One region of the Mesorhizobium sp. M0184 genome, then DNA from elsewhere that is predicted to be linked to it. Evidence: predicted binding sites of a transcription regulator. Region 1 holds the regulator's gene; the other holds the start of a gene.
The links. The regulator LexA, encoded in region 1, represses DNA repair genes until DNA is damaged. The targets are predictions, from matches to a motif close to TGTTCNNNNTGTGTTCNG.

Region 1 (15,925 bases):
ATCTTGTATTCCTCGCAAGGCACGGCGAAGCACATATGCAGGAAATTGGCTGCGAAATTCAGCTCGTTCTTCGGGTAAATGAATGGCTGGCCGATGTGGTATTTATAGGCCATCGCCGCGATCGTCGGCATCTTGGCGATCAGCCGCATTGACGCGACCATGCGTTGATAGGGGTCCGAGATATCGGTGGAATCGTGATAGAAGGCCGACAGCGCGCCGACCACGCCGCACATCACCGCCATCGGATGCGCATCACGGCGGAAGCCGGTGAAAAAGCGCGACATCTGCTCATGCACCATGGTGTGGCGCGTCACCCGGTAGTCGAAATCGTCCTTCTGCGCCTTGGTCGGGAGTTCACCATAGAGCAAGAGATAGCAGACTTCGAGGAAGTCGCCGTGCTCGGCCAATTGGTCGATCGGGTAGCCGCGGTGCAAAAGAATGCCGGCATCGCCATCGATGAAGGTGATTTCCGATTCGCAGCTCGCCGTCGACGTAAAACCGGGATCGTAGGTAAAGACGCCGGCGGTGTTGTAGAGCGAACCGATGTCGATGACATCAGGTCCTACCGAACCACTTCGTATCTTGAATTCATGGGTTTTGCCGCCGAGTTCCAGCTTGGCCGTCGATGCCTGGGTTTTGCCGCCAAATTCCATTTTTGTCGCAGGTTCGGTCATAGCAAACTCCTTTTTGTTTCCTCAGGCCGGCAAAGGCAAAATATCTGAACCCAACACGTCAAAAGCATCGGAATACGCACATTTGCGCCCGCAATTGAATCTGCGCGGCAGATTAGGCCAAGACCCAATGTTGCACTGCGAAACACACCTTTCAATGCCAATCTTCTTGGGCCAGTTTGCTAATCGATTTGATCAGCGATCCGCGCCAGGCTTTCCTCGCGGCCAAGCACGGCCAGCACATCGAAGACACCTGGCGAGGTACTTTTGCCGGTGAGCGCGGCGCGCAAAGGTTGGGCCACGGCGCCGAGTTTATGGCCGGCGGCCTGCGCATAGTCGCGGATCGCGGCTTCGGCTGAGGCGGCAGACCACTCCGAAACCGTGGCTAGTGCCGCATGAGCGCCCCGCAGGATCGCGCGCGCCTCACCGCTGAGCAGCGCCGCCGCCTTCTCGTCGACCGGCAGCGGCCGCTCGACGAAAAGGAATGCAGCCCCTTCAGCAAGTTCGACCAGCGTCTTGGCGCGCTCCTTCAGGCCCGGCAAAGCGGCAAGCAGTTGCGCCCTGCGTCTGTCGTCGAGGCGCGCGGCGATTGACGGGCCGCCTTCAAGATAGGGCAGAGTGGCGATGAAGATGTCGAGCAGCGCCGCGTCGTTCATCCGGCGCATATGCACGCCGTTAAGCGCCTCGAGCTTGGCGAAGTCGAAACGGGCGGCGCCCTTGTTGACGTCGCCAATGTCGAACCATGCAATCATGTCGGCGATCGACATGATCTCATCGTCGCCGTGGCTCCAGCCAAGCCTCGCCAGATAGTTGAGCAGCGCCTCCGGCAGGTAGCCCATGGCGCGATAGGCTTCGACGCCAAGCGCACCGTGCCGCTTCGACAGCTTGGCGCCGTCGGCACCGTGGATCAGCGGGATATGCGACATCGACGGCACCTCCCAGCCCATGGCCTGATAGATTACGGTCTGGCGTGCGGCGTTGGTCAAATGATCGTCGCCGCGGATGATGTGGGTGATGCCCATGTCGTGATCGTCGACGACGACGGCATGCATGTAGGTGGGATTGCCGTCCGAGCGCAGAATAATGAAATCGTCGAGATCCTTGTTGGGAAAGCGCACGTCGCCCTGGACGCGGTCATGCACCACCGTCTCGCCGTCTGTCGGCGCCTTGATGCGGATCGCCCCCTTGGCGCCGGGCGGCGCCTCCGACGGGTCGCGGTCGCGCCAGCGTCCATCATAGCGGGGAGGCAGCCCCTTGGCGCGTGCGCTCTCGCGCATTGCCTCTAGTTCGGCAGGCGTCGCATAACAATAATAGGCCTTGCCCATACGAACGAGCTCCTCGGCCACCTCGCGATGGCGCGGCGCACGCTCGAATTGCGACACCGGCTCGCCGTCCCATGTCAGGCCAAGCCAGGAAAGCCCGTCGAGAATGGCCGCGCTTGCCGCATCGGTGGAGCGCTCGCGGTCGGTGTCCTCGATGCGCAGCAGCATCGTGCCGCCTGTGTGCTTGGCATACAGCCAGTTGAACAGCGCCGTGCGCGCGCCGCCAATGTGCAGATAGCCGGTGGGCGAGGGGGCAAAACGGGTGACGACCTTATCGGGCATGGAACTCTCAGGCGGGCGAAGGAAGTGGGTTTGCGGACTTTCGCGCGTTGCGCGTTCATGTAGCATAGGAGGTCGAGGGCGCAAGGGGCAGACCCGATGGCTGTGCGAGGCCGTGGTGCGGGCGAGGGCGAGGACGTTGGCAGCGGCGTCAGCGAACGCTTGCTGTTTGCCGCTCCCCCGCCTGTCCTGCCGGCACCGGCATTGCTACCCGCTCCGCGCTTCGATGCTCCGTCGCTGCCGGCCAGCGACCCAGCAACGGTTCTCGTGCCCGCGGGCGAGCCCATCGTACGCCTGCCCAGGCGTTTCCGCCTCCCGTCACCGTCCCGTATCCGCAACAGCGTAACCTCGGCAGCCGGCCTGGAACTCGACCGCGGCATCGCCTTCCTGCTGGTGCCGGTGTTCCTCGCATGCGGGGTGGTCGTATATTTCGGGCTGTCGGTGGAGCCGGCCTTTCCACAGCCGATCGCAATCGCGCTCCTCGCGGCCCTTTGTGCCGTCGTCTCGCGGTCATGGCCCAGGACGCGCCTGTGCTTCATGGTGGCACTGCTCTGCGCGCTTGGCGTACTTGCCGCCAAGTTCGAGACATGGCGTGTCGGAACGCATATGCTCGGTTCCGAAATCTCGACGCGGCTGACGGGTCGCGTCGTATCGTACGAGCCCATGGCGAGCGGCCGCATCAGGCTGACAATCGATGTGATCTCAACCGCCAGGCCGACACTGCGCTACATGCCGGAACGGGTCCGCGTTTCGGCGATGAAGATACCGGCTGAGCTGACCGCCGGTTCCGAGATCACCGGCTATGTGCGGCTGCTGCCGCCGACCGGCCCGGTGCGGCCCGACAGCTATGATTTCTCCTTCGACAGCTATTTCGCCGGTATCGGCGGCAGCGGCTTTTTTCTCGGCAATCCGAAAGTCGTGTCGTCGGGCAGCATGCCGCTTGCCGCGCAGCTTTCTTCCGCGATCGAAGACGCGCGCGAATCCATCGCCGACCATATCCGCAGCCGCATCGGCGGTGCCGAGGGCGAGATTGCTGCTGCGTTGATCGTCGGCGTGCGCGCCGGCATTCCCGAGGAGATCAACGAAGCGATGCGGCGCACCGGCATCTACCACATCATCTCCATCTCGGGGCTGCATATGGCGTTGGTCGCCGGCACCATCATGGCGCTGCTGCGGGGTGCCTTTGCGCTGTTTCCCGATTTCTCATCGCGACGGCCGGTCAAGAAATATGCCGCGGCCGCCGCGCTTCTTTCGATTGCGGCCTACCTCGTCTTTTCCGGCATTGTCGTGGCGGCCGAACGCAGCTTCATCATGCTGGCGGTGATGCTTATCGCCGTGCTGTTCGACCGGGCCGCGCTCACCATGCGCAACCTGGCGATCTCGGCCATCGCGGTCATCCTGGTGTCGCCGCACGAGGTGGTCGGTCCGAGTTTCCAGATGTCCTTCGCCGCGACGGCGGCCCTTGTCGGCGCCTATGCAGGCTGGTCCGATTACCGCGCCGGCAGGGCCACCACGCCGCCGCCGCGGCTGTCGCCGCAACGCTTTGCCACTCGAAAGGTCCTGCTGGGCATGTGCGGTCTGGCGATGACCTCGATCATTGCAGGGAGCGCCACAGCGCTTTTCGCCATATGGCATTTCCAGCGCGTGGCGCCGCTCAGCCTGTTCGCCAATCTGGCCATCATGCCCATCGTCTCACTGGTCGTCATGCCCTTCGCCGTTCTCAGCGCGCTGGCGATGCCGTTCGGTGCGGATGGCCCTTTCCTCTATGTCATGGGCAAGGGGCTGACGGCGATGATCGCCCTGTCCGGGTGGATCTCGGAGCGCTCGCCGATCGATGCGGTCGGGCTGATTTCGCTGAGATCCGTCCTTCTGGTGACGATCGCCCTCGTCATTGCCAGCATGGCGACGACCTGGTTGCGGCTGGCGGCACTTCCTTTTGCGCTCGCCGGCTTGCTGACGACAACGCAGACACGCATACCCGACGTATTGGTCTCGGAGGACGCACGGCTGGTCGCGCTGCCGATCGGCAGCGGTGAACTCGCGGTCAACCGGGCACGCCCGAATGAGTTCACCATCGACAACTGGAAACGCGCGCTCACATCCGAGGCTATCGTCGCGCCGGAAACACCTGGAAAGAACGACCCGCAATTCGACATTGCCGATCCGGCCGACCTACCGCCGGGCATGCCGTTCATTTGCACGGATGGCCTCTGCCTTGCCAGGCATCCATCCGGCGCGATCATCGCGCAAGCCAAGGACCGCGATACTGCGCGGCCAGCCTGCGCCTTTGCCAGCTTGATCGTCATCGACGACGCCACCGCCCATAACCCCTGCTACTACGACCGGCTGGTCCTCGTCGTCACCAAACGGCAACTGGCGCACGCGGGAAGTGCCGCCGTCTACTTCGATCCACAAGCGGCAACGCGCGCCGAAATCCGTTTCGCGGTCGAAAAATCATACCGGCCCTGGCACGTGCAGCGGAAATTTTCACGCGCGGCACGAGGCCTGCCGCCATACCGCAGGGCCGACAACCCCAAAGCCGGCGCCAAGGGCGGAGCTCAGTAGCGGCGGATCAGTCCGACGAGCTTGCCTTGCACCTTGACCCTGTCTGGTCCGAAGATGCGCGTCTCGTAGGCCGGATTGGCGGCTTCCAGGGCGATCGAGGCGCCCTTGCGGCGGAACCGCTTCAGCGTCGCTTCCTCCTCGTCGACCAGTGCCACCACGATCTCACCGGGGCTCGCCGTATCGGCATTGCGGATGATCACCGTGTCGCCGTCGAAAATGCCGGCCTCGATCATCGAATCGCCTTTGACCTCGAGCGCATAATGCTCGCCGCCCATGATCATATCCGGCGGCACCGAAATCGAATGCGTCTGGTGCTGGATGGCGTCGATCGGCACACCGGCGGCGATGCGGCCCATCACCGGGATCGAAACGGCGGCGACGACATCGTCGTCATTTCCGGCTGCGGGCACGCGCGACGATGTCGGCTTGCCTTGCCGAGGACCGCCTTGCCCAAGACTGCCCTGGATGACACTCGGCGAGAACTTGCGTGCCGCATTGAGGCCGGGGGCGATCGAGTCAGGCAGGCGCAGCACCTCCAGCGCACGGGCCCGGTTGGGCAAACGGCGAATGAAGCCGCGCTCCTCCAGCGCCGTAATCAGCCGGTGGATTCCGGATTTGGAAGCCAGGTCGAGCGCTTCCTTCATCTCGTCGAAGGAAGGCGGGATACCGCTTTCCTTCAACCTTTCGTGGATGAACATAAGCAGTTCGTGTTGTTTGCGTGTCAGCATAGCGACCCCCAACAGAATCAGAAAAACAAACCCAGAACAAACACTATCTGTTCCAGTTGTGTTCCGCAACTGTTTAAAGTTTAATGAATGCGTTAAGGCTTGGGAAACAAACCACGCCCCTACCGGAATGCCGCATTTTCACCGTCGCGAGCGTCATCCCCTTGATTCTGCTTTCGTTTGCGCCTTCTGGCTTCCCAGAAGGCAGCACTGGCATCGGCCGTCAGTCGGCAAAGGGCACGGAATTGAACCCGTATCGACTGCGCGGTTCGGTCAATGCACCGTGAACGAAACGAACTCAAAACGCCAACCTCGGGTTAACTCCTGGTTTCCAGTCGCCTGGTCAGGCTGCTTCTCGCCGGTGGAGCCTTGCTGCGCGCAACCAGGTGATGGAAGAACAGTCGATGCGTGTCCGGCGTTGCGTTGAACTTTTGGGGGGAGCAGGCAAATCATGACAGGAATTCCCGATCTCGCCGCCATAAAGGCGATGGATGCCGCAGATCCGCTGCGCGCGATGCGCGACCGCTTCGTGTTGCCGCAAGGAGTGATCTATCTCGACGGCAATTCGCTAGGAGCTGCTTCACGTGCCGCTTTCGATGAACTGCACAAGGCCGCGACCGAAGAATGGTCGCATGATCTCATCCGCGCATGGAACACGGCCGGCTGGTTCAACATGCCGCTTGAACTTGGCGACCAGCTCGGGCGCCTGATCGGTGCCGCGGCCGGCCAGACGGTGGTCTGCGACACGACATCGGTCAACATCTACAAGCTGCTGCACGCCGCCATGGCCATGCGACCGGAGCGGCAGGTCATCGTCGCCGAGGGCGATAGTTTTCCGACGGACCTGTACATGGCTGAGGGTGTGGTTTCGACGCGAAAAGATACGCTGCTGCGCCTCTCGGGGGTCGACGCGCCGACCATCGAAGAGCTGATCGACGAACGCACCGCCGTGGTGCTGGTCAACCACGTCAACTACAAGTCGGGCGAACTGCGCGACATGCCGGCGCTGACGCGCAGGGCTCAGGAAGCCGGGGCGATGATCGTCTGGGATCTCTGCCACACCGCCGGCGCGATGTCAGTCGAGCTCGACAAGGCAAACGCCGATTTTGCCGTTGGCTGCACCTACAAATATCTGAATGGCGGCCCGGGCGCGCCTGCCTTCATCTATGCGGCTGAGCGGCATCTTTCCGACATCCAGCAGCCGCTCACCGGCTGGTGGGGCCATGCACGGCCCTTCGCCTTCGAGCCAGGCTATGCGGCCGGCACCGGCATCCGCCGGTTTCTGTGCGGCACCCAGCCGGTCCTGTCGATGCGCACGCTGAAGGGCGCGCTCGACATCTGGAACGATGTCGACATGACGGCGGTGCGCAAGAAGAGCATCGCGCTGGCGGATCTGTTCATCGAGCTTGTCGAGGCAAAGTGCGGCACTTACGGGCTCACGCTCGAAAGCACGCGCGATGGGGAAAAACGCGGCAGCCAGATTTCATTCATGCATGAGCATGGCTACCAGGTCATGCGCGCGCTGATCGAACGTGGCGTGATCGGCGATTTTCGCGCGCCATCGACCATGCGCTTCGGCTTCACCCCGCTCTATGTCAGCTATGCCGATGTCTGGCAGGCCGTCAAAGTGCTTGAGGATATCCTCCGCACCGGTGCGTGGAAGGATGCGCGCTTCGCAATCAAAGCAGCTGTCACTTGAGATTGATGCGAGAGCTGGAATCGTGAGGCTGGCGACGACGCGCCGCGCGATGCTCACGGCTACGTTGCAAGGCCATATTGCCAGGGAGGGCGCAGGGTGTTCGAACGTCACATTGCCGATTGGGACAACGCCTATGCCAACGGCGCCAACATAGCCGGCAGCGATCGCTGGCCGGCGGCCTGGACCGAGCCCGCGCGGGTTTTCCGCGACGTGCTTTCGACCGAGGGCAGGGCGCGGCTCGACATGGCCTATGGCGACAACCCACGCAACCGGCTCGATCTTTTCCTGCCGGCCATCAAGCCCAAGGGACTCGTGGTGTTCGTTCATGGCGGCTACTGGATGGAATTCGACAAGAATTTCTGGTCGCATCTTGCCGCTGGCCCTGTTGATCGCGGCTATGCGGTGGCGATGCCGTCCTACACGCTCTGTCCGCAGATACGCATTGGCGGCATCGTCAAGGAAGTCGGCGCGGCGATCGGCAAGGCGGCGGCGATGGTCCCAGGGCCGCTGATGCTGACCGGACACTCGGCCGGCGGCCATCTTGTTAGCCGGATGGTTACGGCCACGACGCCGCTGGCGCCCGAAGTGGTCCGGCGCGTTCGTCACGTGGTGTCGATCTCGGGGGTGCATGATTTGCGCCCGATCATGCGCACCGGCATGAACGAGACGATCGCGATCGATGAGGCCGAGGCGCAGGCCGAAAGCCCGGTGCTGCTGCGCCCGATGGACAAGGCCCGCCTGACCTGCTGGGCCGGCGGCGGCGAGCGCGCCGAATTCCTGCGTCAGAGCGCGTTGCTGGCCAACATCTGGATCGGCCTGGGTACCGCGACCAGCTCGGTGGTCGAGCCTGACCGGCATCATTTCAACATCATCGACGGTTTGGCCGATCCAGACCATCCGCTGACCCGGACCTTGATCTCGGAGTGAGGCAGGTTCAGCGTAACATCAGCACGTCGCAGGGGGAGCCCGCCGCTGCGGCAGGTGAGAACGGCGCGCGAACGATCAGCCCGTTGGCATCGGCCAGCATTTTCAGCATCGAGGAGTCCTGGATGCCGAACGGCGTCGCCACGAGCGTACCGGCGTCATCTATGACAACAGCCCGCACATAATCTTGCCTGAGATCGTTGGCCGGCATGGCAGCACCGAGCCGTGCCCGACGTATATCCTGCTGAAAGGCGCGGCCGCCGAGCCGCGCCAGCAGCGGCTTCAGGAAGAGCTGAGTGCAGACCAGGCTTGCCACCGGATTGCCGGGCAGGCCGATGCAGCGAATGTCTCCCAGCCGCCCGAACATCAGTGGCTTGCCCGGCCGCATGGCGATCTTCCAGAAATCGAGCGTCATGCCTTGCCCGGTCAGCACGTCATGAACGAAGTCGTGGTCACCGACCGAGGCACCGCCCAGCGTGACGATGACGTTCGCGCCAGCCTTCACGGCTTTTTCAACCAGCGCAGCGATCGCCTCCCTGCGGTCCGGCGCGATGCCAAGGTCGAGCGCGCGCGCACCGACCGACTGTGCGGCAGCGGCGACACCATAGGCGTTGGAGGAGATGATCTGGTCGGGGCCAAGATCGCTGCCCGGCGGCAGCAATTCGTCGCCGGTGGCGATGATGGCGACCAGCGGCCGTTTGACCACGCGCACCTCGGGGTGATTGGCCGATGCCGCCAGCGACAAGGCCGCCGGGTCGAGCAGGCGGCCTTTGGGCAGCAGGACATCGCTCTTGGCGAAATCGAGCCCGAGGCGGCGGATGTTGCGCCCCTGCACCGTCGGTTCCGTCACTTCGACGCTGCCGCCACCGAGATCGCGGACGTTCTCCTGGATGACGATAGTGTCGGCGCCTTCGGGAAGCGGCGCGCCGGTAAAGATGCGCACGGCCTGCCGCTGCTGCACCGTTCCGGCAAAGCCGCGTCCGGCCGGCGCCATGCCGACCACCGAAAGCTTTGCCGGTACGGACGCGATATCGGCCGCCCGCACGGCATAGCCGTCCATGGCGGAGGCGTTGAACGGCGGCTGGGTGCGGAGCGCCACAACCGGCTCCGCCAGCACGCGGTCGGCGGCATCCAGCAGTGCGACGCGTTCGCCCGGCAGCGCTGCTGCGCCGTCCAGCAGGCGCTCGAGCGCCTCGGCAACTGGGACCAGCGCCATTATCGGCCTGCCTCGGTGGCCCCGTCTCCGGTGATCTTGTAGTCGCCGGATTTGCCGCCGGTCTTTTCAACCAGCCTGATGCCGGAGATGACCATGGCGCGGTCGACCGCCTTGGCCATGTCGTAGATGGTCAGGCAAGCGACCGAGACGGCACTCAGAGCCTCCATCTCAACGCCGGTCTTGCCGGTGACGCGGGTCAATGCTGTCACCTTCAGGCCGGGCAGCGCGGCGTCCGCCTCGATATCGACAGATATCCTGGTTAGCAGCAGCGGATGGCAAAGCGGGATCAGTTCATGCGTCTTCTTGGCCGCCATGATGCCGGCAATGCGCGCGGTGCCCAGCACGTCGCCCTTCTTGGCGTCGCCGGCGAGGATCATGTCCAGCGTCTCGGGCCGCATCGCGACAAAACCTTCTGCGACTGCCGTGCGCACCGTCTCAGCCTTGTCGCCGACATCGACCATGTTGGCTTCGCCCTGCGCGCCAAGATGGGTGAGGGTGGCCGCCATCCTCAAACTACCTCTGCCGGCGCCTTGCCCGTCAACAGCATGCGCGTTGCCGCGGCCACGTCCTGCTGGCGCATCAGGCTCTCGCCGACCAGGAAAGTCGCAATGCCGCTCTGCTCCAGCCGGCGGCAATCGTCGTGCGAAAAGATACCGCTCTCGCTGACCAGATGGCGGTCGGCCTGCACCATCGCTACCAGCCGCTCCGAGGTCTGTAGGCTGGTTTCGAAGGTCCGGAGATTGCGGTTGTTGATTCCGATCAGCCGCGACGACAGCTGCAGCGCGCGTTCCATTTCAGCCTCGTCATGCACTTCGACCAGCGCGTCCATGCCGAGCCCGAACGCTGTCGCTTCGAGTTCTCTTGCCAACGCGTCGTCGACGCTGGCCATGATGATCAGGATGGCATCGGCGCCCCATGCCCTGGCCTCGTAGACCTGATAGGGGTCGAACAGGAAATCCTTGCGCAATGCAGGCAGCTCGACGACAGCGCGCGCAGTGGTGAGGAATTCGGGCGCGCCTTGGAAGGAGGGTGCGTCGGTCAGCACCGAAAGGCAGGCGGCACCGCCCTTCGCATAGGCCCTGGCCAGCGTCGGCGGATCGAAATCGGCGCGGATCAGGCCTTTGGATGGGCTAGCCTTCTTGATTTCGGCAATCAGCGCGAACCTGCCGGATTTGCGCTTTGCTTCAAGGGCGGAAAGAAAGCCGCGCGGCGCGTCGGCATCCGTCGCCCGTGCCTTGATCTCGGCGAGCGGCACGCGCGCCTTGGCCGCCGTGATCTCGTCGCGCTTGTAAGCCTCGATCTTGCGCAGGATGTCGGACATGGTTTTAACCGTTCGAAATCTCGATCAGCCTGTCGAGCACTTTCAGCGAGCGGCCGCTGTCGATGGCCTGCGCCGCCGTTACCATGCCGTCGGCGAGGGTCGTCGCTTTGCCGGCCACCACCAGCCCGGCGCCGGCATTCATCAGCACCGTATCGCGAAAGGCGCCGGCTGCGCCGCCCAGCATGTCGCGCAGTGCCTGGGCGTTGTGGGCGGCGTCGCCGCCGCGCAACTCGTCCTTGCTGTGCCGCTTCAGTCCGACGGCTTCCGGGGTCAGCGTAAAGCTGCGGATCTCGCCGCCGGCCAGTTCGGCGACAAGTGTCTCGCCGGTGGTGGTGATCTCGTCATAGCCGTCGCCATGGACGATCCAGGCATGGTCGGCACCAAGTTCCTTCAACGTTTCTGCCACCGGCATGATCCATTCGGGCAGGAACACGCCGACCATCTGCCGTCTGACACTCGCCGGATTGGAAAGCGGGCCCAGCAGGTTGAAGATGGTGCGGGTTCCGAGCTCGACCCGGGTCGGGCCGACATGCTTCATCGCCGGGTGATGCGCCGGCGCGAACATGAAGCCAACGCCGGCCTCGTGGATGCAGCGGCCGATCGTCTCCGGAGGGATGTCGATCTTGACGCCCAATGCGATCAGCACATCGGCGGCGCCGGTCAGCGAGGACAGTCCGCGATTGCCGTGCTTGGCGACGGGCACGCCGCTGCCGGCGATGACGAAAGCGGATGCGGTCGAAATGTTAACGCTGTGCGAATTGTCGCCGCCGGTGCCGACAATGTCGATGGCGCCCTCGGGGGCTTCGACACGCAGCATCTTGGCGCGCATGGTGGCGACGGCGCCGGCGATCTCGCTGACGGTCTCACCGCGCACGCGCAATGCCATCAAGAAGCCGCCGATCTGGCCGGGGGTAGCATCGCCCGACATGATAATGTCGAAGGCCTCGCGCGCCTCCTCGAAAGAAAGAGCGCTGCCGGCGGCGACCTTGGCGATGTGGATCTTCAGCGCGCTCATCTGGCCAGGGCTTGGGTTACGGCCGTCTGATCGATGCGGACGTCATATTGCGTCTGCAACTGCGCTACCAACTGGTCGAGCAGGTCGTCGGACATGCCGGATGTGAAGGACTTCTGTGCGTCCTCGGGTACTGAGCTGGCGTCGGCCCCGGCGGGCTCGAATACCTCGGCAACCTTGAACAGGATCTGTCCGTCGCCCGTGGGCGAGGGGATCAGCCCGGTGCCGCCTTCGCCGACGCCGAACATCGCGGCGGCGCCTTCCTTGCCGAAATCGACGTCGTCAGCATCGCGTTTGACGCCGCGCTTGGTCTGCTTTTCGAGCTTGAGCTCACCGGCGATCACCTCGAGCGTGGCGCCAGCCTTGAGACGCTTCTCGAGCTCCTGTGCTTTTGCGGTGAGCCGTTTGGTGGTCTCCGCCGCGGTCCAGTCGGCCACGACCTTCTGGTGGACTTCGTCCAATGTGCGGTCGCGGGCAGGCGTGATCGCGCTCACGTCGTAGAAGACGAAGCCGTTATCGGCGGTGGTGAGGCCTTCATTGTCGGTTCCGGGTTCGGATTCGAACACCGCCTTGATGAGTGCCGGCGATTCCGGCAGGTCTTTGACGATGCTTCCATCCGGCCGTTGGCCGGTGCGGTCGATGGCATCGATGGTGACGACCTTCAGCTTCAATTTGGCGGCTGCCTCGGCGAGCGAACTGCCCGAGGCGCGCGTATCCTCGTAATTGTCGTGCACGTCCAGCAAGATGCGGCTTGCCTCGCCCAGTGCCAGGTCCTTGCGGATCTGCTCGGATACTTCGGCCAGCGGCTTCACCACTTCGGGCTTGATCTCGGTGACGCGCAGCAGAACGGGACCAAATGCTCCTTGTACGACCGGGCTGACCTCATTGACGTTGAGCTTGAAAGCAGCGTCGGCGACCGCCTTGTCGGCGATCTTGTCCTTGGCCAGCGTGCCGAGCAGCGTGTCGGCCGGCGTCTTGCCTTCGGCAGCGACGATCTTGTCGAAGGTCGCGCCGGTCCTGAGCGAATCGAGCGCCGCCTTTGCGGCATCAGGTGTCTTGAACACAAGCTGCTCGATGGTGCGCATCTCCGGCGTGGTGTAGCGCGCCTTGTTCTTATTGTAGTCGTCGCTGGCCTGTTGGTCGGTCACCGCGCTCAAATCCATGATGTCTTCCGGTTCGAGCCTGACATAGAAGAACTTGCGGTATTCGGGCGCAGCGTAGGTTTTCTTGTTTTCCTCGAAATAGGCCGAAAGCGCGCTGTCGGACGGCGCTTCTATCGGCTCGACAAGCGATTTCGGCAAGGTCAGGTAGTCGATGGTGCGATCTTCGCCGCGATAGAGCGCGACCGCCTTGAAGAATGTATCCGGGGCCTTGAGGCCGTCCGAAACCGCCTCGACGATCTGCTGGCGGACCGCGACCTGGGCGCGGTTCTTCAAATAGTCTTCCGGCCGCATGCCGATCTGCCGAAGCAGGTACTCGAAGGTTCTCCTGTCGAAGCTTCCGGCAGGCCCTTTGAACGCCGGGTCTTCACGCGTCAGTTCGGCGAGCCGGTCCTTTGACAGGCCGAGTCCGAGCTTGCGGGCCTGCTCGTCGAGGACAGCGCCCGACACGAGTTGCGCCAGCACCTGGTTGTCGATGCCGAGCGCCGTCGCTTGCTCACGGCTGATGCGCTGGCCGAATTGCTGCGACATGACGCTGAGCTGGCGATCGTAGGCGAGGCGGTATTCGTTGATCGAGACCTTGGTGCCTCCGGCCGTGATCACGGCATCATGGCCGGCAAGACCGCCCATCAGGCGGCCCGAGATGCCCCAGACGGCGAAGCTCAACACCAACAATGACAGCAGCAGTTTAGCGACCCAGGTCCCCGCCGCGCTTCTCAACATACCAAGCATGAGTACTTCCGATTTTTGCGCATTTCGCATGCGCCGAGTCTGAAACAAGCGCAATAGCGCCCTTCCTGCCCACTGTCGATTGCTTTGTGGCCTGATTTTGATAGTGAGGGCCAGCTGGAAATTGCCCGGAGAAACAAATCCCATGACGCCTGGAATCCGCCCGCTCGTCGCTGGCAACTGGAAAATGAACGGCACTAGCGCCTCGCTCAACGAGATCAGGATGATCGGCAACGGCTTCATGAGTGGGCTCGACGCCGAGACCGAAGCGGTGGTCTGCGTGCCGGCGACCTTGCTTGCGCACGCCGCCGAGATTCTGTCGCGCACGCCGGTGCGGGCCGGCGGAGAGGATTGCCACACCGAGGAAAGCGGCGCCTATACCGGCTGCATTTCGGCCGAGATGCTGAAGGATGCAGGTGCCAGCCATGTCATCGTCGGCCATTCCGAATGCCGCGCCGATCGCAAGGAGGACGATGCCTTGGTCCAGGCCAAGGCCTCCGCCGCATGGCGCGCCGGGCTGGTGGCCATCATCTGCATTGGTGAGACAAGAGCCGAACGAGAAGCAGGAGCCACGCTCGACGTGCTGTCGCGCCAGGTCGCTGGCTCGGTCCCGCCAAACGCCACGGCTTCCAACACCGTCATTGCCTATGAGCCAATATGGGCGATTGGGACCGGCTTGACCCCGACCGCCGCCGACGTCGCCGAGGCACATGCGCATATCCGCGAAGAACTGGCACGGAAGCTCGGCAATACGGCGGCCAAGATGCGCATTCTCTACGGCGGCTCGGTCAAGCCGTCCAACGCCGTCGAGTTGCTCGGCGTCAGGAATGTCGATGGCGCGCTAGTCGGCGGCGCCAGCCTAAAGGCGGCGGACTTCCTCGGCATCGCGGAAGCCTATCGAAACATCGCTTGATACAAGGGCTGCTTGCTGCATTTGAACGGACGGCCGGCGCCGAAATCGTTGCAAAGGACGCATTGCTTCCCATATTCCGGCCACGGGCTTGGAAATGCCGTCAAAGCATTGTATTGAGCCGCCTCCAAATCAGCGGCCGCACAAGGCCTTGCCAGGGTAAATTATGGAAACCGTACTGATCGTCGTCCACCTCATGGTCGTGCTCGCGCTTGTCGGCGTGGTGCTGCTGCAGCGCTCCGAAGGCGGCGGCCTCGGCATCGGCGGCGGATCGGGCTTCATGACCGCGCGTGGCGCCGCCAATGCGCTGACGCGGGCGACAGCGATCCTGGCTGCCGCTTTCTTCGTCACTTCGCTGACACTGTCGATCGTTGCGCGCTATGGCGAGAAGCCGATCGACATTCTCGATCGCGTGCCGGCGACCTCGGACGGAGCAGGCAAGGGCGTACTCAACCAATTGCCTGGAACCACGACGCCGACGCCGCCTTCGGGCACCACGGCGCCGACCCCGCCGTCCGGCAATGGCGCGGCAACGACGCCGCCGGCAACCGCTCCGGCGACGCCGCCAGCGACAAACGGCGCCACCGCGCCGGCCACGCCGCAGGTTCCCAACCAGTAATAGGGCAACTTATGCCGCGATCTGTTGTCGTTTGAACACAGTCGCGGCAAATGCCGCACGATCACGAAGATTCGACTGCGCCTCACGCTTGAGGCGCTTCCGGCTAATCGATTATACGTTGCACGCGGCATTCTCGGCGTCCTTGGGGGGCGCCGGGCGACGCCGTAGGCAACAAGCATTGAACGATCGGATCTTCCCCATGCAGCTTCGCAGCTTCATTTTTGCCGGCCTTTGTGCCGTGCTCAGCCTAGGTGCGCCCGCTTACGCGGCCATGCCGACGGCAAACTCGGCCCACAAAGCCGCAACAACAACCGACGTCGTCAAGGTCGCTGCCAAAAGCGATGCAGCGCAATTGAAGCTTCTCAAGAAGAAGAAAGATCCGACGCCGGACGACCTTGCGCAGATCCGCAAGATCGAAGCCAAGATCGCAGCCGACAAGGAAGCCGCTCGCGCCAAGGCACTCGAAGCCAGGAAGCTGGCGATGCGCGAGGCGGCGAAAGCCAAAGCCGATGCGGAACGGCAGGCGTTCCTTGCCAAGAAGAGCCAGCCGCTCGCAACGGCCAAGGTGGCTGACGCCACGCCGGCCAAGAAGAAGACCGTCAACATCATCGAACCGATTACGCCCATTGCGCCGATCCAGTCGGCCGAGCCGATCCCGGCCGAGGCCATGAACGTTGCGCTGACCGGCAACAATGGCGAGTTGCGCAGCGAACCGGTCGGGCAGAAGCCGCAGAGCGTCGGGCTGTTCGCGGGACTGTTCGGCGGCACATCCT
Region 2 (15,925 bases), on a different contig from region 1:
TCTCGCTTTTGCCCGACCAGGCGGAGGTGACCGCCAGCCGGTCGGCATTCCTGCCGACGAAAGCCGGACAGGAAGGCTGCGTCGCCGGCATCGCCACCGAACGGACGAGCTTGCCGTCGGGTCCATAGGCTTCGACGACGCTGCCGCCCCAGCAGGCGTTCCACAATATGCCGTCACGGTCGAGCACCGAACCATCGATATAGCCCTTGGCCGAACGGTGGTCGACGAAGACCTTCGGTTCGCCAACCGGCAGTCCGGTCACCGGATCGCAGCCGACGCGCATCAACAGCCCGGTGCTGGTGTCGGTGTAATAGGCGATCGTCCCATCCTCGGAAAAGCAGATCGAATTGGGCACCGTGACGTCGGCATAGAGCCGGCGCAGCTCGCCCTTGAAGAACCAGTAGATCGAACCGGCACCCTTCTCCTCGCCCTTGCCCATGGTGCCGACCCACAGCGCGCCGCAAGGGTGAACGCGTGAATCGTTCGAGCGGGTGACCGTATTGTCGGCCTCGATCGGCGTGTGCAGCGTCAGCTTGCCGGTCGCGACGTCGCGGACATGCAGACCGGTCTCGGTGGCGATCAGCTGGCGTTGGTCGTCGATGATGCAGATGGCGCTGGCCATCTGACCGAGCTCGTGGATTTTGACGGCACCGCCCGACAGGCGCTGTTCGAGGAGCTGGCCGTTGACGATGTCGAACCAGTAGAGCGTGTCGGTGGCAGGGTCATAGCTTGGTCCCTCGCCGAGTTGGCAGACATGGTCGGAAAAAACCGAAACAATGGTCTCGCTCATCATGCCGCTCCAAACGCCGCGTCCCAGGCCTGAACTGCGGCTTTCGCTCGCGCTGCCACTTCGTCGACGCTCATGCCCGGCTTGAACAGGCTGGAGCCAAGACCGAAGACGCTGACGCCGGCTGCCTTGTAGCCGGCAAAATCCTTGTCCGAAACGCCGCCGACCGCGCCGACCAGCACACTGGCCGGCAGCACCGCGCGCATCGCCGAAATGCCTGCCGCGCCAAGCACGCTCGCCGGGAAGAATTTCAATGCCGAGGCGCCGAGCCGGATTGCCTGAAATGCCTCGGTCGGCGTGAACACGCCGGGCATCGTCACCATGCCGTAGTGCATGGCACGGCCCATGACCTCGGCATCGATATTGGGGCTGACCAGCAGCCGCCCGCCGGCCTTGTGCAGGCCGTTGACATCGGCGGCGCTGAGCACCGTGCCGGCACCGACCAGGGCCGTTGGAGGAAGCGCTCCGACAATGCTGGCGATGGAGGCGTAAGGATCGGGCGAGTTGAGCGGCACCTCGATCGCTTCGATACCGGCGCCGAAGATCGCCTGGCCGATCGCCACCGCCTCGCTTGGCTTGAGGCCACGCAGGATGGCGACCAGACCCCGCTCGAGCTTTGGAAAAGGTGCGGTTTCGGTCATGCGGCAACTCCATTTCCAGCGATCATGCCATTTTCGCGCGCGGCTTCGGCAAGACCGGCACGCACCGCCTCGTCGGCGTCGACCACCCTGACCGCGAGCCCGGCAAGGCCGAGGGCGTCGGCATAGAGCTTGCCGAGTGCGCCCGACGCGATCAGCACGACGGGCACGGCCCCATAACGGCGATTTGCCGAAGCGATCTCGCCGCCGATCAGCAGGCCGGACAGGCAGGCGGCGGCATCCTCGGGCTTCAGATCCTGCAGCAGGCTGGCGGCGCGGATCGAGAACAGTCTTGAACCGATGTCACCGCCTTCGGCCAACGCCTTCAGGCACCACTCCCGGAAAAATGGATTTTCGGCGGCAACCGGCTTCGGCGGCTCGCCCAGCGAATGGCGCAAGATCGAGTGCGCGGCCAGCACCGAAAACAGCTCGCCGGTCGGCCAGGTGCCGAAACCGGCAACAGAGCCGTCCTCGACCAGCACCCATTTGGAATGGGTGCCAGGCATGCAGACGAGATGGCGTCCCTTTGCCGGCAAACCTGCGCCGGCAAGCTGCGTCTCCTCGCCGCGCATGACATCCGGGGCGTCGGCCAGACGCTGGGCAAGGCCGGGCACGATGCGGATGTCGCGGCGCTGGCCGGGGATGCGGGCAGCGCCGGCGAGAATAGCGCCGATCGGCGCCGGCACGCTGACATAGGGCGCCTCCAGCCAGCCCTGGCGCGAACCGGCCATGCCGCAAATGATGACCGGCAGCGCCTCGGGAGCACCCAGGGCAGCCAGATGCCCTTCGAGAATGGACGAAAATCCTTTAGCCTGGGCGGTGATCAGTCCGTCATCGCCGCGCCGCTCGGCGAGAACCTTGCCGGCGCCGTCGAGCAGCCAGACCCTCATGCGGGTGGTGCCCCAGTCGACGGCCGCGACGGAAGCTGCCTTGCTCGATGAGATCACAGGAACCCCCCATCGACGATCAGCATCTGCGCGGTCAGCATGCGTGAGGCATCCGACGCCAGGAACAGCACGGTGCCGACAATGTCTTCCGGCTGCATCACCTCTTTGATGCACTGTTTGGCGACATGAGCGGCGAGCGCTTCTTCGGTGACCCAGAGCTTTCTCTGCCGCTCGGTGATCACCCAGCCGGGCGCGATCGCGTTGACACGGATGCCGTCGACGCCGAGCTTGCCGGCAAGACCCTTGGTGAGACCGACGATGCCGGCCTTGGCGGCGGTGTAGGCCGGCATATCGGGATGGTTGATGAGAAACGACGTCGAGGTGAAGTTGATGATCGAGCCGCCGCCGGCCCGCTTCATGCCCGGCGCCACCGCCTGTGCGCTGAAGAAATGCGGGCGCAGGTTGATGGCATGGTTGTTGTCCCAGAACTCCACCGTGACGTCTTCGACGGCATGACGGTCATCCTGCGCGGCATTGTTGATCAGCACGGTCACGTCGCCATGCGCCTTGGCGGCTTTAGCCGCCGATAGCCGCAACGCCTCGATGTCGCGTATGTCGGTCTTGAGATAAAGCGGCCGCCGGCCCAGCTCCTTGTCTAACCGATCGGCCAGCGCCACACTCGGACGGTCCGCGATATCGATGAAGGCGACCTTTGCCCCCTGGCGGACAAAACCTTCGGTCAAGGCAGCACCAATGCCGGAGCCGCCACCGGTGATCAGCACCGAAGCGCCTTCGAGGTCGGCAAAGCGTGCCGATGGCATCATGAAATTCTCTCCCGGTCCAATGATCTCGGTCGGCCGGCGCGCATCCTATCCAGCCGTGTCGGGCGGGCAAGGGCGAAAGAGTGGATTGTCAGGACTTATGACCGACAAAAGGCCGCACGGGCCGCCGATCGATCAGCTGCCCAGCCGGACGCGGTACAATTCGACGGCGGCTCCGCTGGTCCCGGCAACCGGCTCAAGCCATTCCGGCACGCTGCCGCGCATCAGCCCGGCAAGAAAGCCTGCCGGCGCCTTGGCTGCGAGGAGCTTGCTTTCGGCGCTGCCGGGGCACAGCGCGACGAGGCCGACGTGATGATCCGCCAGGATGGTCCTGGCATCGGCATCGGACCCAAGGAAGGCATCGAGCGCCAGCAGGTTGCCGGCGACGTTGCGATGGTAGGGCCCGGCGAAGACGCGATGTCCGGAATAGGCCAGGATAGGCGATCCGAGATTGGAAATTGCCAGCACGGTGGTGCCGGGCAGGCGGCCGAGTGCCGCAAAGGAGGCCATGCGCTGGCAAGCGACATCGGCGCCGTCGCCATTATCGGCGGCGGTACTGCTGTCCTCGAAGGCTACCGAGGTTGCCGCGGCAGCCCCAGTCCAGACCGCATTCACCGAAACCAGCCAGACGGCAGCCATGCGCAGCGCCACACCGCGCGACGGGCTGACCTCGGCCCGTTGACGCCATTTGGCAATCCAGGCGGCAAGCGGGACGACAGCGAAGGCGATCGAGAATGTCGAACCGCGCACCTGCCAAGCACTGACGATGAAGGCCACGACAAGCAGCGCGCCGACAAGGCTGTCCTGCCGCCGCCAGCCGCCACGGCCAAGGCGAAGCGCCATCAGCACGAGCGCGATGAGCGGCGTGGCATAGCGCGCCACCACCCCGGCCGGATCTTCAGCGAGCAGCTTGAACAGCGATTGCGCCTCGTCGATGTGATCAAGCCATAGCTCCTTGAGGCGCGGATCGAGGTTCGCATAGGGCGCTGCCAGGCATTGCGGGGACAAAAAGACGACGACAGAGCCCAATACAAGAGCAAGCAGGCCAAGCAAGGCGAACCGCCATTGGCGCGTGCGGCCGGCGGGCTCGACCGACGCTATCGCCGCAAGGCCGGTTCCGGCAATCGCCGCGACGACGAACTGCACGGTCGAGAAGGCGTCGCATTGCGCCTGACCCCAGGCAGACGGCGCAATGGTGGCGACAAAGACGAGAGCGGACACGCCGGCAAAGCCGAGGCCGAAATCCCTGGCAATCGACCTCTCGCCATCGGCGTCGAGGGCAAACAGCGTGGCGACTGAGGCGCCGATGGTGGCGACATAAGGCGCGGTTTCCATGCCGACGGCCAGCATCAATCCGGCGCACAGGCCGGAGAGCAATGCCGCCGGCCTGCGCAACGGCGCTTCAAGCAACAAGCTCAGGCTGGCCATGCTCAGCATCAGCTGGACATTGTGGTGATCGAGCGCGCCAGGCGAAAAAATGCCGAGGAAATGCAGTGCGGCGCCGCCGACGACGACAGCCGGCAGCACAGCGCCGTACCCGGCAAAGCTGCGCGCGGCGCGAGCCGTGAAAAATACGGTCAGGCAAAAGAGCAGCGCCGGCCACAGCACTTGCGCAACATTCTCGGCAAAGCCCGCGCTGCCGGTCAGGGCCGATACGGCGATGATGATGGCGGCGATCGGCGCATCGACCAGCCGCGACCAATGCATGACGAAACCGCCTTCCAGGCCCATCCTGTACTGGTGCAGATCGAACCAGCCCTGGCTGGCCAGCATGTCGCGAACTTCGACAAGGCGCAGCAGATTGTCGTTGTCGCCGCCGGCATTGGTCAATTCCGGGAAGCCGGCAAGGGCATTGACGGCAAGTGCCAGCAAAGTGGCAAGCAGCGCCAGCGCGATATCGGACCTCCAAATGGAGGCGCCATCGTCGGCTGTGCTCATATCAGGACCTTTGGAAGGAATACGGTGCGGTTTAAACCTAGCCTTAACAGCTTCAATAAATAGTAAAGCCGCCCGAGCGAGGCCGGCGCTTGAGCGGTCAGGGGCCTCACAGGGCATCCGGAGACGAAAATGCCACAAGAAGTGCGCCATGAGCCGAGCATCGCCGTGCTCCTGCCTTGCTACAATGAGGAGCTGACGATCGGCGAAGTGGTGCGGCGCTTTCGCGAAACGCTGCCTGCCGCCGCGATCTATGTCTACGACAACAATTCGCGCGACCTGACCGCGCTCCGAGCCCGCGCCGCCGGCGCCATCGTGGTGCGCGAGCCGCGCCAGGGCAAAGGCAATGTCGTGCGCCGCATGTTCGCCGACATCGAGGCCGACATCTACCTGATGGCCGACGGCGACGGCACCTATGCGCCGGAGGACGCGCCGCAACTGATCAACACGCTGCTGACCGAGCGCTCCGACATGGTGGTGGGCACCAGGCGCGGCGTCGCCAACGACGCCGGCAGGACAGGCCACGCCTTCGGCAACCGCATCTTCAACAGCCTCTACAAACGTTTGTTCGGCTCGGACTTTACCGATATCTTCTCGGGTTACCGCGCCTTCACCAGGCGCTTCGTCAAGAGTTTTCCCGCCGTTTCCGGCGGTTTCGAGATCGAGACCGAAATGTCGGTGCACGCCTCGCAGCTCAAATTGCCGGTCAGCGAGATCGGACTCGACTATGGCCGCCGGCCGGAAGGCTCCTCGTCGAAGCTGTCGACCTTTCGCGACGGCGCGAAGATCCTGTGGATGTTCGCCATGCTGATGAAGGAGACGCAGCCGCTGCGTTTCTTCGGCGCTTTTTCGGTGTTCTTCCTGGCATCAAGCCTGTTTCTGATGGCGCCGGTGCTGATCGAGTTCGCCGAAACCGGGCTTGTGCCGCGCATGCCGACGTGGGTGCTGTCGGTCGGGCTGCTGCTGCTGTCGATGCTGGCGGCGGTGACCGGGGTAATCCTCGATTCGGTGTCGCGCGGCCGGGCCGAGCAGAAGCGCATCTTCTATCTGTCGATGCCTTCCGGCCGCGTCGAACGCGAACGCGCAAGTGCGCTCGCGACTTTGAAGACCGGACCGCGCAAGACCCCGCGGGCGGCTTAGAGCCCTAAATGGGACGCCTCGCCCGCTTCATTGTCGCCGGCGGCATCGGCTTCGTCGCCGACGCGGCGGCGCTTTGGCTGGTGTTGGCGATAGCGCCGCTTGGCCCCTTCGCGGCTCGCATCATCTCGATCGGTTTTGCCCTGTCCGTCACCTGGCTGATCAACCGCCATCTGACCTTCTCGCCTTCCAGCCGCGGCGTCGCGCAAGAGGGCGCACGCTATGGCGGCGTCGGCATTGCCACCAGCCTCGTCAATTATCTCGTCTATTGCGCCATGCTGTTCGCGCTGCCGATGGTGCCGCCGCTCGTCGCCCTTGCGGTCGCCTCACTGGTTGCCATGGCGCTGTCCTTCCTCGGCTATTCCAAGCTGGTGTTCGACCGCTGAACGCACATCGCATTGGGGTCTGCGCCAAGCGAAGCGCAGCCTCATCATGACCTTGGCCGATTGGCAGAGGCCGCCGATTTCCTTATATCGCTCTCGTCGATGCATCGGCCCGAGAAATCGGAATCGATTTTCGGAAAGCACGATGCATGGATTCAAAAAATGTTGGAGCGTACTTTGTGCGTCCAAGTGGATCGCTCCAAGTGCGCCGGAGAGCTGCCATGCCCCTGAAAGTCGCCGTCCAGATGGACCACATCTCCACCGTGTCGGTAGCCGGCGACACGTCGTTTGCGCTGTCGCTGGAGGCGCAGCGGCGCGGCCACCAATTGTTCCACTACACGCCCGACCGGCTGTCGCTGCGCGACGGCAAGGTGTTTGCCCGTATCGAGGCGATGCAGGTTCGCGACGATAAGGGCAATCATTATTCGCTGGGCGAAGAAGTCCGCACCGATCTTTCGGAGATGGACGTCATCCTTTTGCGGCAGGATCCACCCTTCGACATGAACTACATCACCACCACGCATATCCTCGAGCGCATCCATCCGAAGACCCTGGTGGTCAACGACCCTGCCTGGGTGCGCAACAGCCCGGAAAAGATCTTCGTCACTGAATTTCCCGACCTGATGCCGGACACGCTGATCACCAAGGACCCGCTCGAGGTCGCAGCCTTCCGCAAGGAGTTCGGCGATATCATCGTCAAACCGCTCTACGGCAATGGCGGCGCCGGCATCTTCCACCTGCACGAGGCCGACCGCAACCTCGCCTCGCTGCTCGAAATGTTCGACCAGTTGTTCCGCGAACCCTACATCGTGCAGCGCTACCTCAAGGAGGTGCGGGCTGGCGACAAGCGCATCATCCTGGTTGACGGCGAGCCTGTCGGCGCCATCAACCGGGTACCGGCCGAGCATGATTCCCGCTCCAACATGCATGTCGGCGGCCGCGCCGAAAAGACCGAATTGACGGCGCGCGAACGCGAGATCTGTGCCCGCATCGGCCCCGCGCTGAAGGAGCGCGGCTTCATCCTTGTCGGCATCGACGTCATCGGCGACTACATGACCGAGATCAACGTGACCTCACCGACCGGCATACGCGAAGTGCAGCGCTTCGGCGGCGCCGACATCGCCAGCCTATTTTGGGATGCCGTCGAGGAGAAGCGCAACTAGCGTACATTGCTTCTGGAAGCGGCCGCGTTCCGGACCATTGCAGCCGTGGCGCTCAGCTGTTCCCCAAATGTTCTTGCCTTCGCCGGAAATCTGTGGTTGTCTCCGGTGACGCCGTTCGCGGCATGATCGCAAAGGCTTGGGGCAAAAGCCTGCATCCGGGGTGAAGACATGGTGGCGCGGGTTCGCACGGTTGCTTTCCAGGGCATCGAGGCCGTGCCGGTCGACGTGCAGGTGATGATCGCGCCGGGCAAGGTCAACATGCACATCGTCGGGCTGGCCGACAAGGCTGTAGCCGAAAGCCGCGAGCGGGTGCAGGCAGCGCTGCATGCATCCGGCCTGTCGATGCCGTCGAAGAAGGTCACCGTCAATCTGGCACCCGCCGACCTGCCCAAGGAAGGCAGCCATTACGATCTGCCGATCGCGCTCGGGCTGATGGCGGCGCTCGGCGCCATTCCGGGCGACATGCTGGCCGGCTATGTCGTGCTTGGCGAATTGTCGCTCGACGGCACCATCGCCGCGGTGGCCGGCGCGCTGCCGGCGGCGATCGGCGCCAATGCCGAAGGCAAGGGCCTGATCTGCCCGTTCGCCTGCGGGCCGGAAGCGGCCTGGGCCGGCAAGGATTTCGACATATTGGCGCCGCGCAGCCTGATCGCCATCGCCAATCATTTTCGCGGCACGCAGGTTCTGTCGCGGCCGGAAGCCGGCATCCATGCCTCGGCGCGCGACCTGCCCGACCTTGCCGACATCAAGGGCCAGGAGACCGCCAAGCGGGCGCTGGAGGTGGCGGCAGCCGGCGGCCACAATCTTCTGATGGTCGGGCCGCCGGGATCGGGAAAGTCGATGCTGGCGCAGCGGCTGCCGTCGATCCTGCCGCCGCTGGCGCCCAGGGAATTGCTCGAAGTCTCGATGATCGCCTCGGTGGCCGGCGAACTCGGCGAAGGAAAGCTCACAGACCGGCGGCCGTTCCGCGCGCCGCATCATTCGGCCTCGATGGCGGCGATGGTCGGCGGCGGGTTGCGCGTGCGGCCGGGCGAGGCCTCGCTCGCCCATCACGGCGTGCTGTTCCTCGACGAGTTTCCCGAATTCTCGCCGCAGGCGCTCGATGCGCTGCGCCAGCCGCTCGAGACCGGCGACTGCATGATCGCGCGCGCCAACCACCGCGTCACTTATCCGGCACGTATCCAGCTGGTCGCGGCGATGAACCCGTGCCGCTGCGGCATGGCCGGCGAGCCCGGCTATCGCTGCCTGCGCGGCGACCGCTGCCGCACCGACTACCAGGCGCGCATTTCCGGCCCGCTGCTCGACCGTATCGACCTCAGGATCGAGGTGCCGGCGGTCTCGGCCAGCGATTTGATCCGGCCGGACCGGGCAGAGAAAAGTGCCGCGGTGGCGCTGCGCGTCGCCCGCGCCCGTACGATCCAGCGCGAGCGCTTCGAGCGGCTCGGCGCGACCGCCACCACCAACGCCCATTGCTCGCCCTCCGTCATCGAGGCGATCGCCATGCCCGATGCCGCCGGCCTGTCGTTGCTCAGAGATGCCAGCGAAAAACTCGGCTTTTCCGCGCGCGCCTATCACCGCGTCTTGAAGGTGGCGCGGACGCTGGCCGACCTCGAGGCAAGCGAAACAGTCGGCCGCATCCATCTGGCCGAGGCGATTTCCTACCGCATGAGCTCGGAGCGGATGGCGCAGGCGGCGTGACGTTCCCCTCCCCCTCGGGGGGAGGGTGGCCGCGAAGCGGCCGGGTGGGGTTGCCGGCGACGTGCTCTGCCTTTAACGTCTGCACGATATCCGCAGATCAAGATGGCACCGAGTATTGGTCGCCAAGACAATCCCGTTCTTGTCGCTGGAATGGGAGTCGGCGCAATTCTTGCAGGACCCCTCCCGGCCCTTCGGGCCACCCTCCCCTCAAGGGGGAGGGGGACACCGACTCCCATGCCTTCGCTTCAGGTGCCCTGCTTTGCCTTCAGCTCCAGCCTCCGTGCGTGCAGCACCGGCTCGGTATAGCCGTTGGCCTGGACGCGGCCCTTGAAGACCAGATCACACGCGGCGAGGAAGGCGATGGACTTGTCGAAATCCGGCGCCATCGGCCGGTAGAGCGGATCGCCTTGGTTCTGGCGGTCGACGATCGCCGCCATGCGTTTCATCGTCTCCATGACCTGCTCGGGCGTGCAGACGCCGTGATGCAGCCAGTTGGCGATGTGCTGCGAGGAGATGCGCAGCGTGGCGCGGTCCTCCATCAGACCGACGTCGTTTATATCCGGCACTTTCGAACAGCCGACGCCCTGGTCGATCCAGCGCACGACATAGCCCAGAATTCCCTGCGCGTTGTTGTCGAGTTCCTTCCGGATGTCCGCCTGAGACCAGTTCGGCCGGACAGCGACGGGCACCGACAGGATGTCGTCGAGTTTTGCCTTGGGGCGGCTCTTCAGCGCAGCTTGCACGGCATGGACGTCGACCTTGTGATAATGGGTGGCGTGCAGCGTTGCCGCCGTCGGCGACGGCACCCAGGCGGTGTTGGCGCCGGCCTTGGGATGCGCGATCTTCTCGGCCAGCATCGCCGCCATCAGGTCGGGCATCGCCCACATGCCCTTGCCAATCTGGGCGTGGCCGGCCAGCCCGCATTCCAGCCCGGTGTCGACGTTCCAGGCTTCGTAGGCGGCAATCCAGGCGGCCTGCTTCATGTCGCCCTTGCGGATCATCGGGCCGGCCTCCATCGAGGTGTGGATCTCGTCGCCGGTGCGATCGAGGAAGCCGGTGTTGATGAAGACGACGCGTTCTTTCGCGGCGCGGATCGCCTCCTTGAGGTTGACGGTGGTGCGCCGCTCCTCGTCCATGATGCCCATCTTGATGGTGTTTTTGGGCACGCCGAGCAGCGCCTCGACGCGGTCGAAAATCTCGACGGCGAAGGCGACTTCGTCGGGCCCGTGCATCTTGGGCTTTACGATGTACATCGAGCCGGCGCGAGAGTTTTGTCTGCGTCCATTAGGGCCGATATCGTGCAGCGCGATCAGCGCCGTCAGCGCCGCATCCATGATGCCTTCCGGCACCTCGTTGCCGTCGCGGTCCGATATCGCCGGGTTGGTCATGAGGTGGCCGACATTCCTGACCAGCATCAGCGAGCGGCCGGGCAAGGTCAGCGTGCCGCCATCGGGCGCGGTATAGGTGCGGTCGGGGTTGAGCCTCCGGACAAAGCTCTTGCCGGCCTTGGTGATCTCCTCCGCCAAGTCGCCCTTCATCAGGCCGAGCCAGTTGCGGTAGACCAGCACCTTATCCTCGGCATCGACCGCCGCCACCGAATCCTCGCAGTCCTGGATGGTGGTCAGCGCCGATTCCAGCACGACATCGGCAATGCCGGCCGGATCGGTGCGGCCGATCTGGTTGTTGCGGTCGATGACGATTTCGATGTGCAGGCCGTTCTTGACCAGCAGGACGGCTTCGGGGTCGGCGGCATCGCCGCGATAGCCGGCAAACTGTCTGAGGTCGGCAAGCGTGGTGGCGCCGGCACCCTCGCCCAGCCGCAACATGCCATTGGCGACCGAAAGCCCGTTGACGCCGGCCCATTTGCCTGTCGTGAGCGGCACCGCCTCGTCGAAGAAGCTTTTCACCCAGGCGACGACCTTGGCACCGCGCGCCGGATTGAATTTGTCGCCTCGCTCGGCGCCGGCCGTCTCCGGGATAGCGTCGGTTCCGTAGAGCGCATCGTACAGCGAGCCCCAGCGCGCATTGGCGGCGTTCAGCGCATAACGCGCGTTCATCACCGGCACCACCAGCTGCGGCCCGGCGACCAAAGCGATTTCCGGGTCGACATTTTCGGTGGTCACGCTGAACGCCGGCCCCTCGGGCAGCAGATAGCCGATCTCGCGGAGGAACGTCTTGTAGGCCTCCATGTCGACGGGCGCGCCATTGTCGCGATACCAGCGGTCGAGCTTGTCCTGCATGGCATCGCGCTTTTCGAGTAGCGCCCGGTTTTTTGGCGAGAGATCATGGACGACGGCCGAAAAACCGTTCCAGAATGCCTCCGCCTCGATGCCGGTGCCCGGCATCGCTTCGTTCACGATGAAATCATGAAGCTCGCGGGCAATCCGCAATCCGGCGATCTCGACGCGATCGGTCATCAGGGCTTCTCCAGACGAAAGGCTAGGCCGGGCCTTTGGCATGTCACGGTGGCAGGGTCAATTCAGCTCAGGGTGAAGGTAGGGCGTTTTCGCTGCCGATCTCCCCCTTGAGGGCCCCTTGTGGGGGAGATGGCCGGCAGGCCAGAGGGGGTCGCCTCGCGTGGAGTGCAACCTCTTCTTTGCACCAAATCGCGTCGCGCTTCATGCGAGGCGACCCCCTCTGTCGCCTTCGGCGACATCTCCCCCTCGAGGGGGGAGATTACGCGCTCACACCGCAATCCTTGGCCGTCCCGACGCCACCGCCACCACATGCGCCTCGATGAACATGCGCTGGCCCTCTACGGTGGAGACGCGGTATTCGCTGGCGATTTCGATCTCGGCGCTGTCGGTGCCGGCGTCCTTAGCCCGCCCGGCGGCAATCGCGCGCACATCCTTCTCCGCTGCGGCGATCGCCGCTGCTTCGTCGTTGAAATCGCGCACGCTTTCACCTGAGGCAACGCGGAACAGCCCTTCCTTGGGCTGGCTGACCCGCGCCTCGGCCGACACCCGGACCTGGCCGACGACGGCGCCGAGCGCGTTGGCGACATCGGTATCCTGCGGCACCACGCATCGATTGCCGACCAGCTCGGCCAGGCCGGCATAGTGCAGCGGCGCCGAGGCGCCGAGGCCGATGACCGGACGGTCGAGGGCGACGCTCAAGCGCGCGATGCCGGGATGCGCGTCGACGGCGCGCTGGACCAGGGCATGGGCGACGGTCGCCGCGCCATCCAGCCCGTCCTCTGCGAAGGCGGTCTCGAGGATGACTTCGGCCGACAGGCGGGTCAGCGCGGTCAGCACCCGTTCCGAGATCGCCTCCGGCGAGGCGGCGATGAACTTGCCGCGGCCGTCGCGCCTGCGCGCGAACAGCTCGGCACCCAGACGCGCCGCGGCCGCATCCCAATTGGCCTGCCTGCCCAGCACATGCGCGGCGTCCGACGGCGTGAAGCCGGCGACATGCACCAGCCCGCGCGACACCAGCCGGTTCAAGGTGGCGTTCTGGGCGTTCGAGGTCAGCAATCTGTCGAGAGCCTGCGGCACGGCACCAATCAGCTCGTAAAGCTTGGCTTCGGCACCGGTCAGTCCGGCCGCCAGCCGCTCCGGCACGCCGGTGCGCACCGCCAGCCGGCCATCCATGCGGCCGGGGTTGGGCGCGCGCAGCTGGCGTTCGAGCTCTGATGTGACTGCTTCGCCATGCATCATGCCGGCCAGCGCCAGCGGCACCAGGCGGCGCGGGCCGAGCAGGATTCTCGGATTGAGCGCGCCGTCCTCCAGCGCCACTTCGGAATCGCCGCCGAGGCCAAAGGTGCGCATGGCGACGGCCTCGACCATGGTGCGGAACCCGCCGACGGTGGCGCCTTCCGGATCAAGCCGCGGCCGGCCCTTGTCTAACACGGCGACGTCGGTGGTGGTGCCGCCGATATCGGAGACCACGGCATCGTCGAGGCCGGTCATGTGGCGGGCACCGACGAGGCTGGCGGCCGGGCCGGACAGGATGGTCTCGATCGGCCGCTGGCGGGCAAAGGCGGCCGAGACCAAAGCGCCGTCGCCGCGCACCACCATCAGCGGGGCGGCGATGTTGCGCGCGGCCAAAAAGCCTTCGGTTGCCGCAACCAGCCGGTCGATCATCGAGATCAGCCTGGCGTTGAGCAAAGTCGTCAGCGCCCGGCGCGGGCCGCCGAGCTTGGCCGACAGTTCGTGGCTGGCGGTGACCGGCAGGCCTGTTATGTCGCGGATCAGGTTCCGCGCGCTTAGCTCGTGCGCCGGGTTGCGGGTGGCGAAATAGGCGCAGACGGCAAAGCCGGACACCGACTTTTCCAGTTCCGGCAAAGCTGCCTCCAGCCCGGAAAGATCGAGCTTTGCCGCATTGCCATGGACATCGTGGCCGCCGGGGCAGAACACCACGGGATCGGTGCCAAGCGCCGCCTTCAGCCCGTCGCGGGCAAGGTCGCCCTCGGCAAAGCCGATCATCACCAGCGCCACGCGGCCGCCCTGGCCCTCGACCAGCGCATTGGTGGCTAGCGTCGTCGACATAGACACCAGTTTGATCGCTGCCGGGTCGGTGCCGGCCATTTCGAGCACCGCATCGACCGCGCCGGAGATGCCGACCGCCAGATCATGGCGCGTGGTCAGCGCCTTGGCCTTGGCCAGCACCTTTCCGCTTGGCCCGCCGGCCTCCGACCACAGCACGGCATCGGTATAGGTGCCGCCGGTGTCGATGCCGAGGAAGAGGGGTGGCGATTTGATGTTGGCGGTCATTGGCGGGTCCGGAGAATTGCTGCCCCGCCCCTTAGCCGATACGGGCCGGGCGATAAAGGCACGAGCGCTGGGCCAAGGCAGCGTAATCTCCTCGAGGGGGGGATGGCCGGCAGGCCAGAGGGGGTCGTCTCGCGTGGAGCGCCGGCATTCTCTGGCCGCGATGGCGTTGGCGTCAGGACGTACCGACCCCCTCTGTCGCCTTCGGCGACATCTCCCCCTCAAGGAGGGAGATAGCGGCGCCGCCTACCCCACAAACCCCACGCGCTTGTGCGAGCCATCGCAGAACGGCTTGTTGGCGGAGTGGCCGCAGCGGCAGAGGAAGGTGCGTTGCGTACGGTCGACCGTGTGGCCGGTGCCGGTGACGATTTCGACATTGCCTTCGAGCTTGAGCGGGCCGTTGGTCGTCGGTGTGACGGTCAGCGGGCCATTCCGCACCTCCAGCGCCGGCGTGTCCTTCAGCGCCGGCTCGCCGGTGGCGGTGAAGCCCGCCTTGGCGTGGCTGCCATCGCAGAACGGCTTGTTTTCCGAGGCGCCGCAGCGGCAGAGCGTGGCGCGGTAAAACGTTTCGCCGCCCAACACGATCTCGGCATGGACGGCAAGCGGGCCGTTTTCGCGGATGCGCACAATGTTGACCACCGGCGGCTGTTCCTGCGGCCCGCCATCCTTGCGGACATAGGTGATGGCGCCGGACGGGCAGGCTTCGGCGAGCGCCACGATCTTCTCGACGCTGGCCGCCTCGGGGTGGATCCACTGGCCGGGCGCGTTGGGCACGAAAACATGCGGATCGCCAAGCACGCAGTTGCGCGAATGGATGCAACGTTTTCCCGAAAAGCCGATGTCGATCTTCTCGCCTTCGACCACTGCCATGGGTGGGTCTCCTGTCGGACTACGCTATGGCGACAGTCAGGACGACGTCAAGGCAGCATTCTCCCCCTCGTGAGGGCCGACCTCGGGCGCGGCGGGAAGGGAATTCCCATTTTTTGCTCGCAGCACCACATTTTGTTCTTGCTTTGTGCCGGCAGCTATGCTCCTAATTTGGGTATGGTGCCAATTGGCTCCAACGACCCGCCTGCCGAGGCGGGTTTTTTGTTTCAGCTTTGAAATTCCGGCGTTGCCGGCCTGACGTTGGCGGGACAGCGCGCGCCCCTGCCCGCTTTGCGCTGGCTTCTCCCTCACAAGGATAGAGCAATCGCCTATGAAGTCGCCCGGCCGCGGAGCCTGCCCTCGGGCTGCGGAGACAAGACTCGTGGGCGGTCTTCCCGCCGGGGAGAAGAGCCTGGCGCAGCGCAGGCGACCTCCTCTCCCCTCGGGGAGAGGTCGGATTGCCCCGAATTTCCCTTCGCAATTCGGTTGGCAATCCGGGTGAGGGGCACTTGCCCATACGCGATTGCCCCCAACAAGAGGGAGACGGGCAACTCACGGAACCAGATCGATTTCCTCGGTCTCGCCGCCACTGCAGGTGTAGCAGCAATCGTCGCACTTTTCCGTATTGCCGGGGCCGACGCCCCAATAGGTATTCTCGTCGCCGTCGACCCAGGCGCCGTAGCAGATCGATTCGCCGTCACTGCAGGACAGCGGGATCGCCTTGCTCTCGCCGTCGTTGAGATAGTAATCCTGATTGTTGCCCGGCCAGACATGATCGCGGTCCTGGCTGTAGAGCTCGACGCGCATGGCGTTCGGATGGCTGTTCTTGATCTCGAAGGTGACATCGCCGGCATGCGCGACGGGCGCAAACAGCGTGACAATGAACAGCGACGCGGCGAC

Region 2: NKJ23_RS28315 (YifB family Mg chelatase-like AAA ATPase) is a predicted target of LexA. The motif match lies at 7,809-7,826, and genes of this name have one in related genera.

The regions. Positions count from the first base shown of each region.
Region 1 is NZ_JAMYSZ010000012.1:12,350-28,274, forward strand. It holds gene gltA (citrate synthase) at 1-674, opposite strand, end outside; gene gltX (glutamate--tRNA ligase) at 854-2,275, opposite strand; gene NKJ23_RS16480 (ComEC/Rec2 family competence protein) at 2,372-4,837, shown strand; gene lexA (transcriptional repressor LexA) at 4,831-5,565, opposite strand; gene kynU (kynureninase) at 6,014-7,261, shown strand; gene NKJ23_RS16495 (hormone-sensitive lipase) at 7,358-8,188, shown strand; gene NKJ23_RS16500 (molybdopterin molybdotransferase MoeA) at 8,196-9,401, opposite strand; gene moaC (cyclic pyranopterin monophosphate synthase MoaC) at 9,401-9,907, opposite strand; gene trpC (indole-3-glycerol phosphate synthase TrpC) at 9,910-10,722, opposite strand; gene trpD (anthranilate phosphoribosyltransferase) at 10,727-11,737, opposite strand; gene NKJ23_RS16520 (SurA N-terminal domain-containing protein) at 11,734-13,626, opposite strand; gene tpiA (triose-phosphate isomerase) at 13,769-14,536, shown strand; gene secG (preprotein translocase subunit SecG) at 14,700-15,152, shown strand; gene NKJ23_RS16535 (L,D-transpeptidase) at 15,352-15,925, shown strand, end outside.
Region 2 is NZ_JAMYSZ010000032.1:48,311-64,235, forward strand. It holds gene NKJ23_RS28275 (SMP-30/gluconolactonase/LRE family protein) at 1-790, opposite strand, end outside; gene NKJ23_RS28280 (2-dehydro-3-deoxy-6-phosphogalactonate aldolase) at 790-1,428, opposite strand; gene NKJ23_RS28285 (2-dehydro-3-deoxygalactonokinase) at 1,425-2,369, opposite strand; gene NKJ23_RS28290 (SDR family NAD(P)-dependent oxidoreductase) at 2,369-3,136, opposite strand; gene NKJ23_RS28295 (GtrA family protein) at 3,269-5,071, opposite strand; gene NKJ23_RS28300 (glycosyltransferase) at 5,201-6,208, shown strand; gene NKJ23_RS28305 (GtrA family protein) at 6,217-6,591, shown strand; gene gshB (glutathione synthase) at 6,810-7,751, shown strand; gene NKJ23_RS28315 (YifB family Mg chelatase-like AAA ATPase) at 7,920-9,449, shown strand; gene NKJ23_RS28320 (malate synthase G) at 9,695-11,866, opposite strand; gene NKJ23_RS28325 (hydantoinase/oxoprolinase N-terminal domain-containing protein) at 12,134-14,161, opposite strand; gene NKJ23_RS28330 (CDGSH iron-sulfur domain-containing protein) at 14,405-15,028, opposite strand; gene NKJ23_RS28335 (hypothetical protein) at 15,578-15,925, opposite strand, start outside.